Regions from separate parts of the Streptomyces sp. WMMC940 genome, predicted to be linked through region 1. Evidence: riboswitches for the same ligand, from Rfam matches in the RefSeq annotation. Region 1 holds a riboswitch; each other region holds the start of a gene.

Region 1 (2,886 bases):
CACGTCCCCGGTGCCGGACCAGATGGCCCGGGCCGCGGCGGCGGTGGACAGCGGGGCGGGTGTGCTCTTCGTGGTCAAGAACTACACCGGCGACGTGCTGAACTTCGACATGGCCCGGGAACTCGCCGAGGACGAGGGCGTCCAAGTGGCCAAGGTGCTCGTCAACGACGACGTGGCCGTGCAGGACAGCCTCTACACGGCGGGCCGGCGCGGTACGGGCGCGACGCTCTTCGTGGAGAAGATCGCGGGCGCCGCGGCGGAGGAGGGCGCGCCGCTGGAGCGGGTCGAGGCCGTCGCCCGTCGGGTCGGCGAGCGGTCACGCAGCTTCGGTGTCGCGCTCAGCGCCGTCACGACCCCCGCCAAGGGCACCCCGACGTTCGACCTGCCGTCCGGCGAACTGGAGTTGGGGATCGGCATCCACGGCGAGCCCGGCCGGGAGAGGCGGCCGATGATGACGTCGCGGGAGATCGCGGACTTCGCGGTGAACGCGGTTCTGGAGGACCTGCAGCCGTCCAGTCCGGTGCTGGCGCTGGTCAACGGCATGGGCGCGACACCGCTGCTGGAGCTGTACGGGTTCAACGCGGAGGTCCACCGGGTGCTCGCCGAGCGGGGCGTGCCGGTGGCCCGGACCCTGGTCGGCAACTACGTCACCTCGCTCGACATGGCCGGCTGCTCGGTGACGCTGTGCGAGGCGGACGAGGAGATCCTGCGGCTGTGGGACGCCCCGGTGGAGACGCCCGCGCTGCGCTGGGGCCGCTGAGTCATGCCCGGCCCGGCCGACGGCGGCTTCGCGTCCGCGGGCCGCGACGACGCGCGCGGGGAAACCGGTGCGCCACGAGAAGGAGACGCTGTGCTCGACGCGGATTTCTTCCTCCGCTGGATGAACGCCCTGGCCGAGGCGGTGGACCGCGAGGCGGGCCGGCTCACCGAGCTCGACGCCGCGATCGGGGACGCCGACCACGGAACGAATCTGCAGCGGGGTTTCACGGCGGTGCGGGCGGCGCTGGAGAAGGACGCGCCGGACACCCCCGGTGCCGTGCTGATGCTGACCGGGCGGCAGTTGATCTCGACGGTCGGTGGGGCGTCGGGGCCGCTGTACGGCACGCTGCTGCGGCGGGCCGGAAAGGCGCTCGGCGACGAGCCCGAGGTGTCGCGGGCGCAGCTCGCCGAGGCGCTGCGCGCGGGGATCGCGGCGGTGGCGCAGCTCGGCGGCGCGAAGGCCGGGGACAAGACGATGCTGGACGCGCTGGAGCCCGCGGCCGCGGCGCTGGACGAGTCCTTCGCGGCGGCGCGGGAGGCCGCCGACGAGGGCGCGGCGGCGACCGTGCCGATGCTGGCCCGCAAGGGGCGGGCGAGCTATCTGGGCGAGCGCAGCATCGGGCACCAGGATCCGGGGGCGACGTCCTCCGCCCTGCTGGTCGGGGCCCTCGAGGAGGCCGCGCGATGACCGGCCCGGTCGGGATCGTCCTCGTCTCGCACAGCGCGCAGGTCGCGGAGTCGGTCGCCGACCTCGCCCGGAGGCTGGCCGGCTCCGGCGACGCCGTACCGGTCGCCGCGGCGGGCGGGACGGCGGACGGGGGCCTCGGCACCAGTTCGGAGCTGACGGCGCGTGCCGCGCACGAGGTGGACCGGGGCGCCGGAGTGGCCGTGCTGGTCGACATCGGCAGCGCCGTGCTGACGGTCAAGGCGCTGCTGGCCGAGGGCGACGAACTTCCGGAGGAGACCAGGCTGGTGGACGCGCCGTTCGTGGAGGGCGCCGTCGCCGCGGTGGTCACCGCGGCCGCCGGCGCGGATCTGGACGCGGTGGAGGCGGCGGCCGCGGAGGCGTACGACTACCGCAAGGTGTGACCGTACGCATCCGCGCGCGGCTTGTGATGGACCTGGTCAACGCACTAATGTCGCAGGGCCTTGGTGAACGGGAAACCGGTGGAGTACCGGTGCGGCCCTCGCCACTGTGATCGGGAAGTCCGGCTCTCTCCGCAAGGAAGCCACTGGACCGCCACGGGAGACCGTGGTGTCCGGGAAGGCGGAGCCCGGGCGGCAGGACCCGTCAGCCAGGAGACCGGCCGGGGCGCGTTGTCCATCCACGAGGTGCTGGAGAGGGTCTCCCAACCATGCATATAGCCGAGGGGTTTCTGCCCCCTGTGCACGCGGCCGCCTGGGGCGTCGCGTCCGCCCCCTTCGTGATCCACGGCGTACGGGCGCTCACCCGTGAGGTCAGGGCGAATCCCGAGTCCACCCTGCTGCTCGGCGCGTCGGGCGCCTTCACCTTCGTCCTCTCGGCGCTCAAGATCCCTTCCGTGACCGGCAGTTGCTCGCACCCGACCGGCACGGGGCTGGGCGCGATCCTGTTCCGGCCACCGATCATGGCAGTGCTCGGCACGATCACCCTGCTCTTCCAGGCGCTGCTGCTGGCCCACGGCGGACTGACCACGCTCGGTGCGAACGTGTTCTCGATGGCGATCGTCGGGCCGTGGGCCGGGTTCGCGGTGTACGCGCTGCTGCGCCGGTCCGGGGCGCCGCTGATGGTGGGCGTCTTCTTCGGCGCGTTCGTCGCGGACCTGTCCACGTACTGCGTCACCAGCGTGCAGCTGGCGCTGGCATTCCCCGACCCGGGCAGCGGCGTGGCCGGCGCCCTGGCCAAGTTCGGCGGCATCTTCGCGTTCACCCAGATCCCGCTGGCCGTGAGCGAGGGCCTGCTCACCGTGCTGGTGATGCGGTTGCTCGTGCAGTCCAGCAAGGGTGAGCTGACCCGCCTCGGAGTGCTCCTCCAGGGCGGCGCCAAGAAGGAGGCCGCGGTCCGATGAGCCGTAACGCGAAGATCAACACGCTGCTGCTGGCGATCGTGGCGGCGCTGGCGGTGCTGCCGCTCGCCCTGGGCCTCGG
Region 2 (2,886 bases), 4.7 Mb from region 1:
CGTTCTGGTACCACTTCGCGATCATGTTCGAGGCGCTCTTCATCCTCACCACGGTCGACGCGGGCACCCGGGTGGGCCGCTTCATGCTCCAGGACACGCTGGGCAACTTCTACAAGCCGATGAAGCAGGTCAGTTGGAAGCCGGGCGTCTGGTTCGCGAGCGCGGTCGTCGTCGGCGGCTGGGGTTACTTCCTCTGGGTCGGCGTGCACGACCCGCTCGGTGGAATCAACCAGCTCTTCCCGCTCTTCGGCATCGCCAACCAGCTCCTGGCGGCCGTCGCCCTGGCCGTCTGCACCACGCTGCTGGTGAAGTCCGGACGTCTCAAGTGGGCGTGGGTCACGGCCGTCCCGCTCGCCTGGGACGCCACCGTCACCCTCACCGCCAGCTGGCAGAAGATCTTCTCCGGCGACCCGAAGGTGGGCTTCTTCGCCCAGCGCGACAAGTACCAGGCGGGCATCGACTCCGGCGAGGTGCTGGCTCCGGCGAAGTCGATGGACGACATGCACACCATCGTCACCAACTCCACCGTCGACGGGGTGCTCTGCGCACTGTTCGCCCTGCTCATCGTGGTGGTCCTGGCCGACGCCGGCCGGGTCTGCCTCAAGGCGGTCAGCAAGCCGGAGACCGTCCGGCTCGCCGAGGTCCCGTACGTCGAGTCCAAACTGGTCGCGCCCGCCGGGCTGTTCGCCACCAGGGAGGAGAAGGCGGAGCTCGCGGCGGTCGGCGCCGGCGCCCCGGCCCCCGAGTCGGCCGGCGCCGCGGACTCCGAGGCCGCGGGCAGCGGCAAGGCGTGAGTACCGTGGGAGCCATGACTGCGGTGGGCGGAGTACGGCGGGCGGTGAACTGGATCCGCTGGTACGTGCGCGAGGTCTCGGGCGAGTCGGTGTACGACCGTTACGTGGCCCATGCACGGTCGCACGACCCCGACGCGGAGGTCATGTCCCGCCGCGAGTTCGAACGCTGCCGCATGGACGAGCGGGAGGCCGACCCCCGCAAGGGGTTCCGCTGCTGCTGAGCGTCCGCGCCGAAGGCCGCACACGGGCCTCCGCGTTCCCCGCCGGGGAACGCGGAGGCCCGTCGCCTTACCCGCGGGGCACGCTGCCCTGACGGCACCGTGGCGCGGCCCGGCTCCGTACGGACACCCGGACCGGACGGGCGTCCGTGTCCGCCCGTCTCCGTGCCCGGGCCTCGAGCGGTCACGACACAACATGTGGGGGGTTCCGCAACTCACCGCCCCCACATGTATGCTCATGCTCGCTGTCGCCGCAGGGGAATCCGGTGGGAATCCGGAACTGTCCCGCAACGGTGTGACGGTGTGCGCGGGCCTGATCCAGGTCCTCGTACGCCCGTGAGTCCGAGGACCTGCCGACGGTGCGCCCGGACCCTCCGGCCCGGGTGCCCAGACGTCCGGGCCTCGCGGAAAAGGCCGGTGGACGCGGTCCGCCCTGCCCGGGTGTGCGTCCGTGCCCCTGCCCCGCCGGCCCCCAACCGAGCGAGGGAGAGCACCCCGTGACCATCGCGCCGCCCGATCCTGCTTCAGCGCAGCTCGCCGACGGACCAGGCACCGCGCTCCTGCGGACCCTGACCGAGCTCACCGCGGACCTGCCCGACGCCGACCCCGGCCGGGTCGCCGCCGCCGCCCTCCGGGGCCGGCACGCGGGCTCGGACGAGGCCGAACTGCGCGAACTGGCCACGGAGGCGGCCGCCGGCCTGATCTCCGAGGACCCGGCGTACTCCCGGCTCGCGGCCCGGCTGCTCACCCTCACCATCGCGGAGGAGGCCGCCGGGCAGGGAGCGACCGCGTTCTCCGCCTCCATCGCCGTGGGAAGCCGCGAGGGGCTGATCGCGGACCGCACGGCCGCGTTCGTCCAGGCCCACGCCCGGCGCCTCGACTCGCTGGTCGACCCGGCCGCCGACGACCGCTTCGGCTACTTCGGCCTGCGCACCCTCTACAGCCGCTACCTGCTCCGGCACCCCATCACCCGCGAGGTCATCGAGACCCCGCAGTACTTCATGCTGCGCGTCGCCTGCGGTCTCGCCGAGGACGACTCCCTGCGCGCCCTGGACGAAGTGGCCTCCCTCTACGGGCTGATGAGCCGCCTCGACTACCTGCCGTCCTCCCCCACGCTCTTCAACTCCGGCACCCGGCACCCCCAGATGTCGTCCTGCTACCTGCTGGACTCGCCGCTGGACGAGTTGGACTCCATCTACGAGCGCTACCACCAGGTCGCACGGCTCTCGAAGCACGCCGGCGGCATCGGGCTGTCGTACTCCCGCATCCGCTCCCGCGGTTCGCTCATCCGCGGCACCAACGGGCACTCCAACGGCATCGTGCCCTTCCTGCGCACGCTGGACTCGTCGGTGGCGGCCGTCAACCAGGGCGGTCGGCGCAAGGGCGCGGCCTGTGTCTACCTGGAGACGTGGCACGCGGACATCGAGGAGTTCCTGGAGCTGCGCGACAACACCGGCGAGGAGGCGCGCCGCACGCACAACCTCAACCTGGCGCACTGGATCCCCGACGAGTTCATGCGCCGGGTGAACGCCGACGCCGACTGGTCGCTGTTCTCCCCCGCCGACGTGCCCGACCTCGTGGACCTGTGGGGCGACGACTTCGACGCCGCCTACCGCAGGGCGGAGGCCGCCGGACTCGCCCGCCGCACCATCCCCGCCCGTGAGCTCTACGGGCGCATGATGCGCACCCTCGCCCAGACCGGAAACGGCTGGATGACCTTCAAGGACGCCTCCAACCGCACCGCCAACCAGACCGCGGAGCCCGGCACCGTCGTCCACTCCTCCAACCTCTGCACCGAGATCATCGAGGTCACCGACGACGGCGAGACCGCCGTCTGCAACCTCGGCTCGGTCAACCTCGGCGCGTTCGTGGTG
Region 3 (2,886 bases), 3.5 Mb from region 1:
GCCACGACGTCCACGTACTCCCCCTGCGGACGGCCGCAGCGCCGCTCGCAGCCCGACCAGTACACGGGCAGGCCGCCCCGGCCGGGGGTCACGTCGGCCCGCACGTCGGCCAGGGACTTGGCGCATCCGGGCCGGCCGGTGCACGCGCCCACCCCCCACCAGGGCGAGTCGGTGCCGGTGACGAGACCCGCCCGCCCGAGGGTGTCGAGCCGCGCCCGCGCCGTGCCGCGGTCCGCGAACCCCGGCACGACGACCCCGCGCCACGGGGTCAGCCGCACCTCGTCCGCGGGCGCCGGCAGCAGCTGCCGCAGTTGCGCGACGGTGAGCCGACCGAGTGGAGCGGCGACGGACACGGTCCAGCCGTCCGGTCCCTCCACGACACCGGGCAGCGGTCCGGTGCCGGGCCCCTCGGGCCGATCCACAGGCGGGCCCGGGGCCGGATCCGGGGTGGAGCATTCCGTTCCGGTGAGGAGGGGGAGCGGTTCCGCCGCCACCCCCGCTCGCACCAGCCACCCGTCCACGTCGATGTCCTGCCCCTCCGGCAGCTCCCGCACGCGCCACGCGCCCGTGCCCGCCCCGGCGGCCGCGGTCAGGAACGCCTCCGCCGCGGCGAGCGCCGCGCGTGCGGCGTCGGTGGCACGTACACGGAAGGCGTGGCGCCCGACCCGCAGCACCGCGCGCCCGTCCGTCCCTGCGAGCAACGTCACATCCGCGCCGAGTCCGGCGACATCGCCCCGGCCGTCGTCCAGGGCGAACAGGAACCGGCCCGAGAGCCTCGCCGCCCGGTCGCTCGCGCACAGCAGGGCGTCCAGCTCCCGGGCCCACAACTGCACGTCGGCGCTGCCGAGTCCGTCCAGTCCGGCCAGCGGCGAGGCCACGACGTTGCGCACCCGCTCATGGGCCTCGGCGGGCAGCAGCCCGGCGTCACGCAGCAGTTCCGCCAGTTCCGCCCCGCAGCCGTCCGCCAGGCCGCGCAGCTCGGCGTTCCCCCGGGAGGTGACGCTCAGAGCCCCGTCGCCCAGTCGCTCGGCCGCGGTGGCCAGCACACGCAGCTGATGCTCGGTCAGCAAACCGCCGGGAAGGCGGAGTCGGGCCAGCCGCCCGTCGTCCGCCGCATGCAGCCGCAGCGCGCCCGGGCAGGCGTCACTCCGGTCCCGTATGCGGGGTTCGCCCCGGTCCGGGGGTGTTGTGGGTGTGGGCGGCATGGCGGCGAGCATACCCACGTCCTTCCAGGTGGCCGCCCTGCCGGCGGGCCGCAGCCTCTACTATGCAGAACGGCACAGGGTCCCAGGGCCCTAGGGAGGAAGCCCGGTGGGAATCCGGCGCGGTCCCGCCACTGTGAACCGGGTCCCGGCGACGGGGTCCGGTGAGTCAGGAACTCCCGCCGACCACGACCACCCGGGGCGCGGAAACCCCGAGGAAGGCCTGCGCACGCGATGACGCACGCGACGATCCTGCTGCTGTCGACCTCCGACACCGACCTGCTCAGCGCCCGCGCCGCCGAGGGCCCGGTCCGGTACCGCTTCGGGAACCCCTCCCGCCTCCCACTCGACCGGCTCCCCGAGCTCCTCGACGGCATCGATCTGGTCGTCGTGCGCCTCCTCGGCGGTGTCCGCGCCTGGCAGGAGGGCCTCGACGCGCTGTCGGCGCAGGGCCGGCCGGTGGTCGTCCTCACCGGCGAACAGGCCCCGGACGCCCAGCTGATGGAGACGTCCACCGTCCCCATCGGCATCGCGGCCGAGGCCCACGCCTACCTCGCCCACGGCGGCCCGGACAACCTGGAGCAGCTCGCCCGGTTCCTGTCGGACACCGTCCTGCTCACCGGCCACGGCTTCGCACCGCCCGCGCCCGCCCCCACGTGGGGCGAGCTGGAGCGCACCCCGCGTCGCGACAGCGGCCCGGTCGTCGCCGTGCTCTACTACCGGGCCCACCACATGAGCGGCAACACCGCCTTCGTCGGCGCCCTGTGCGACGCCGTCGAGGACGCCGGCGGCCGGGCCCTCCCGCTCTACGTCGCCTCGCTGCGCGCCCCCGAGCCGGAGCTGCTGGAACGGCTCCGCGACGCCGACGCCGTCGTCACCACCGTCCTCGCCGCCGGCGGCACCCGACCCGCCGAGGCCCAGGCCGGAGGGAACGACGAGGCGTGGGACGCGGGCGCGCTCGCCTCGCTCGACGTGCCCGTGCTGCAGGCCCTGTGCCTGACCGGGCCGCGCAGCGCCTGGGAGGAGAGCGACGAAGGGCTGTCCCCGCTGGACGCCGCTGGCCAGGTCGCCGTCCCCGAGTTCGACGGTCGCCTCATCACCGTGCCGTTCTCGTTCAAGGAGATCGACGAGGACGGCCTCCCGGCGTACGTCGCCGACCCCGAGCGCGCCGCCCGCGTCGCGGGCATCGCCGTGCGCCACGCCCGGCTGCGGCACATCCCCAACGCCGAGAAGCGCCTCGCGCTCGTCCTCTCCGCGTACCCGACGAAGCACTCCCGCATCGGCAACGCCGTCGGCCTCGACACCCCGGCCTCCGCCGTGGCGCTGCTGCGCCGGCTCCGCGACGAGGGCTACGACTTCGGTACCGAGGAGATCCCCGGCCTGGCGTCCGGCGACGGCGACGAACTGATCCGCGCGCTCATCGAGGCCGGCGGCCACGACCAGGACTGGCTCACGGAGGAGCAGCTCGCCCGGAACCCGGTCCGCATCCCGGCCGCCGACTACAAGCGCTGGTACGCGACCCTGCCGCAGGAACTGCGCGAGCACGTCGAGGAGCACTGGGGCCCGGCGCCCGGCGAGATGTTCCTGGACCGCTCCCGCAACCCGGAGGGCGACATCGTCCTGGCCGCCCTGCGCCGCGGCAACCTGCTGATCGTCATCCAGCCGCCACGCGGATTCGGCGAGA
Region 4 (2,886 bases), 380 kb from region 1:
TCGACCGGCTGGCGGAGAAGGCCTCGAACTTCACCAGCTCACCGGCCTTCTTCGGGTTCTGTCTGCTGGTGGTCGCCGGTGTGGTCGCGGTGCACTTCGCGGACGTCTCCCTGAAGTGGAAGATCTTCGCCGGGGAGTGCATGACCGCCGTCACCCTGATGCTGCTGGCGCTGCTGAAGAACTCGGAGCTGCGCAGCGAGCGTGCGCTCCAGCGGAAGCTGGACGCCATCGCCGCAGCGCTGCTCGAATCCCAGGAGGGCGAGCCCGGCAAGGCGCACGAGGACCTCAAAGCCGCCATCCGGCTGGAGGAGGAGACCTGAGGAGTGTGGGGCCCGTTTTACTGGGCCATTGGTACAGTCGCGGAGGGGAAACGACGCGCTTCAGGGAGGCCGACGTCCATGGCGGTGGACGAACTCGACACCCGCATCCTGCGGCTGATGATCGAGCAGCCGCGCACCAGCGTGCGGGAGTACGCCCGCGTCCTCGGCATCGCGCGCGGAACCCTCCAGGCAAGGATCGACCGTCTGGAACGCAACGGTGTGATCACGGGCACGGGTCCGGTGCTGTCCCCCGCCGCGCTCGGTCATCCGGTGCTGGCGTTCGTCCACATCGAGGTCACCCAGGGTCATCTGGACGATGTGGGCGATGCGCTGGCCGAGGTGCCCGAGATCGTCGAGGCGTTCTCCATCACGGGCGGCGGAGACCTGCTGACCAGGGTGGTAGCCCGGGACAACGGCCATCTGGAGGACGTGATCCAGCGCCTGATCAATCTGCCGGGCGTCGTCCGCACACGGACGGAGATGGCACTGCGGGAACGTGTGCCGCACCGGATGCTGCCGTTGGTCGAGTCGGTCGGCCGGCGCACCCGCACGGTGCGCTGACCCCGGCCCGGACGGCAGGTCGGCATTCTGGGGCATGAGCACTGCGCGCACCTCGAGCACCGCTCGGTTCCCCGACCCGGTGGAAGGAGGCCGGATCGCGGTCGAACAGACCGTCGACACAGCCGCGTTGCTCGAACGCTCTGCCACTTCAGGGCTTCACTGTCGAAGGCAGCGCGGCTGTCTGCCGTGCGGCAGGCGAGCAGGTCGTCGTCCGGCTGAGGCAGCCACAGATCGCTGAGATCGGCGCGTCCAGCAGCGTTCAGGGTGACGGTCGCCCCGCAGTGACACCGATGCCGCCGGTCAGACGCGCGAGACTCGCCAACAAGTCCGGCTCGCACAGCGCTCTCTGTGGCCGGTCGCACAGGTGTGGGTCTGGCGGGGCCGGGGCCGGTTCTGCGATGCTTCCGTCCGTCAAGCGACGGCGGAACGAGGAAGCCGGTGAGATTCCGGCACGGTACCGCCACTGTGTAGGGGGAGCGACTCCACCCATGGCCACCGCCCCGTGCGGGGTGGGAAGGCCGGAGAAGCTGTGATCCCGAGTCAGGAGACTCACGCCGTCGCACCTCGAAGTACGGGGCGGATTTCCCCAGGAGAGGCGGTGGCACCCGTGTGCCTGTTCACGTGCGGTGGCAGCTTCACGCTGCAGTGGCCCTTCAGGGTCGACCCGTCCGGCTTGACTCGTAAGCCGGGTTCTTCCAGGTTCTGACGACCTCCTCCCTCAGCGGGTTCCTCCCGTACGCCGCATCGCGCGCCACGTCGATGCGTGCTGCCCACGCACGCCACCAGGAGTCACCTTGTCCGTACGATCCGTCATGCCCGTCCACCGTCAGGCCGCCGCGGGGGCCTTCCTGATCGCCGCCCTCACGCTCACCGCCTGCGGAGGCGGAGCCGACCAGTCAGCCGACGCCAAGGCCCAGGTGGCCGGGGAGGGCTGCATCAAGGACTTCGACCCGGCCAAGGACTACTTTCCGGTCAAATCGAGGGTGAAGCACGCCGGGAACTTCACGCTGCGGTACGAGAAGAGCTACCAGGTCCTCACCGTCAAGGAGCCCTTCCCCAAGGGAAAGCCAGAGTCGTACGTGCTGGTCAAGTGCGGTGCTCCGAAGCCCGAGCTGACCGGTGAACTGGCGTCCGCGCAGCAGATCACCGTACCCGTCAAGAGCCTGTACTCCGCCTCGACGACCCACCTCCCGCTGCTGACCGAGACCGGCACCCTGGACGTGCTGACGGGTGTCGCGAGCACCACGGCCATCTCCTCCGCCGAGGTCATCGAGCGGGTGAAGGCGGGCAAGGTCACCGAGTACGCCAAGGACCAGACCCTCAACGCCGAGACGGTCATCGGCGCCAAGCCCGACGTGCTGATGACCCAGGGCACCGACGACCCGCAGTACCCCAAGCTCCGCCAGGCCGGCATCGCCGTGGTCGCCAACGCCGAGTGGCTGGAGGCCAGTCCGCTCGGGCGTGCCGAGTGGGTCAAGGCGATGGCCGCGCTCACCGGAGCGGAGAAGCGCGCCGGCGAGGTCTTCGACACCATCGAGAGTGACTACCGGAAGGTCGCCGAGAAGGGCGCGCGGGCAGCGAAGGCAGGCAAGCCCGTCGAGGTCCTGCCGGGCACGATGTACCAGGGCACCTGGTACATGCCCGCCGGCGGCAGCTACGCCGCCCGGCTGATCAAGGACGCGGGGGGCACCTACCCGTGGGCCGGCGCGGCCGGCACCGGCAACGTACAGCTGAACTTCGAGGCCGTGTACGCCAAGGGCGGCCAGGCGCCGGTCTGGATCGCCGACCAGCCGTGGAAGTCCACCGCCGACACCGTGAAGGCCGACAGCCGGTACCGGCAGTTGAAGGCCGTGTCCGGCGGTGCCGTCTGGACGAACACCAAGGCGCTCGGACCCGGCGGCGGCAACGACTACTTCGAGCGTGGTGTGCTGCGCCCGGACCTGGTCCTCGCCGACCTCTTCGCACTGATTCACCCGGACCAGGCGGAGGGACACGCCTTCACCTT

What was found. Region 1 has a riboswitch for cobalamin ahead of O7595_RS31280 (energy-coupling factor ABC transporter permease). Riboswitches for the same ligand answer to the same signal wherever they lie in the genome.
Region 2: another riboswitch for cobalamin. It lies ahead of O7595_RS10505 (ribonucleoside-diphosphate reductase subunit alpha); the one in region 1 lies ahead of O7595_RS31280 (energy-coupling factor ABC transporter permease).
Region 3: another riboswitch for cobalamin. It lies ahead of cobN (cobaltochelatase subunit CobN); the one in region 1 lies ahead of O7595_RS31280 (energy-coupling factor ABC transporter permease).
Region 4: another riboswitch for cobalamin. It lies ahead of O7595_RS29655 (ABC transporter substrate-binding protein); the one in region 1 lies ahead of O7595_RS31280 (energy-coupling factor ABC transporter permease).

Annotation. Positions count from the first base shown of each region.
Region 1 covers NZ_JAPZBC010000001.1:7,090,083-7,092,968, reverse strand. The annotation lists gene dhaK (dihydroxyacetone kinase subunit DhaK) at 1-760, shown strand, start outside; gene dhaL (dihydroxyacetone kinase subunit DhaL) at 851-1,447, shown strand; gene O7595_RS31285 (PTS-dependent dihydroxyacetone kinase phosphotransferase subunit DhaM) at 1,444-1,848, shown strand; cobalamin riboswitch at 1,865-2,085, shown strand; gene O7595_RS31280 (energy-coupling factor ABC transporter permease) at 2,115-2,807, shown strand; gene O7595_RS31275 (energy-coupling factor ABC transporter substrate-binding protein) at 2,804-2,886, shown strand, end outside.
Region 2 covers NZ_JAPZBC010000001.1:2,425,191-2,428,076, forward strand. The annotation lists gene O7595_RS10495 (carbon starvation CstA family protein) at 1-794, shown strand, start outside; gene O7595_RS10500 (YbdD/YjiX family protein) at 809-1,015, shown strand; cobalamin riboswitch at 1,245-1,384, shown strand; gene O7595_RS10505 (ribonucleoside-diphosphate reductase subunit alpha) at 1,510-2,886, shown strand, end outside.
Region 3 covers NZ_JAPZBC010000001.1:3,611,519-3,614,404, reverse strand. The annotation lists gene O7595_RS15860 (hypothetical protein) at 1-1,205, opposite strand, end outside; cobalamin riboswitch at 1,263-1,399, shown strand; gene cobN (cobaltochelatase subunit CobN) at 1,437-2,886, shown strand, end outside.
Region 4 covers NZ_JAPZBC010000001.1:6,711,445-6,714,330, reverse strand. The annotation lists gene O7595_RS29665 (hypothetical protein) at 1-320, shown strand, start outside; gene O7595_RS29660 (Lrp/AsnC family transcriptional regulator) at 399-881, shown strand; cobalamin riboswitch at 1,264-1,454, shown strand; gene O7595_RS29655 (ABC transporter substrate-binding protein) at 1,676-2,886, shown strand, end outside.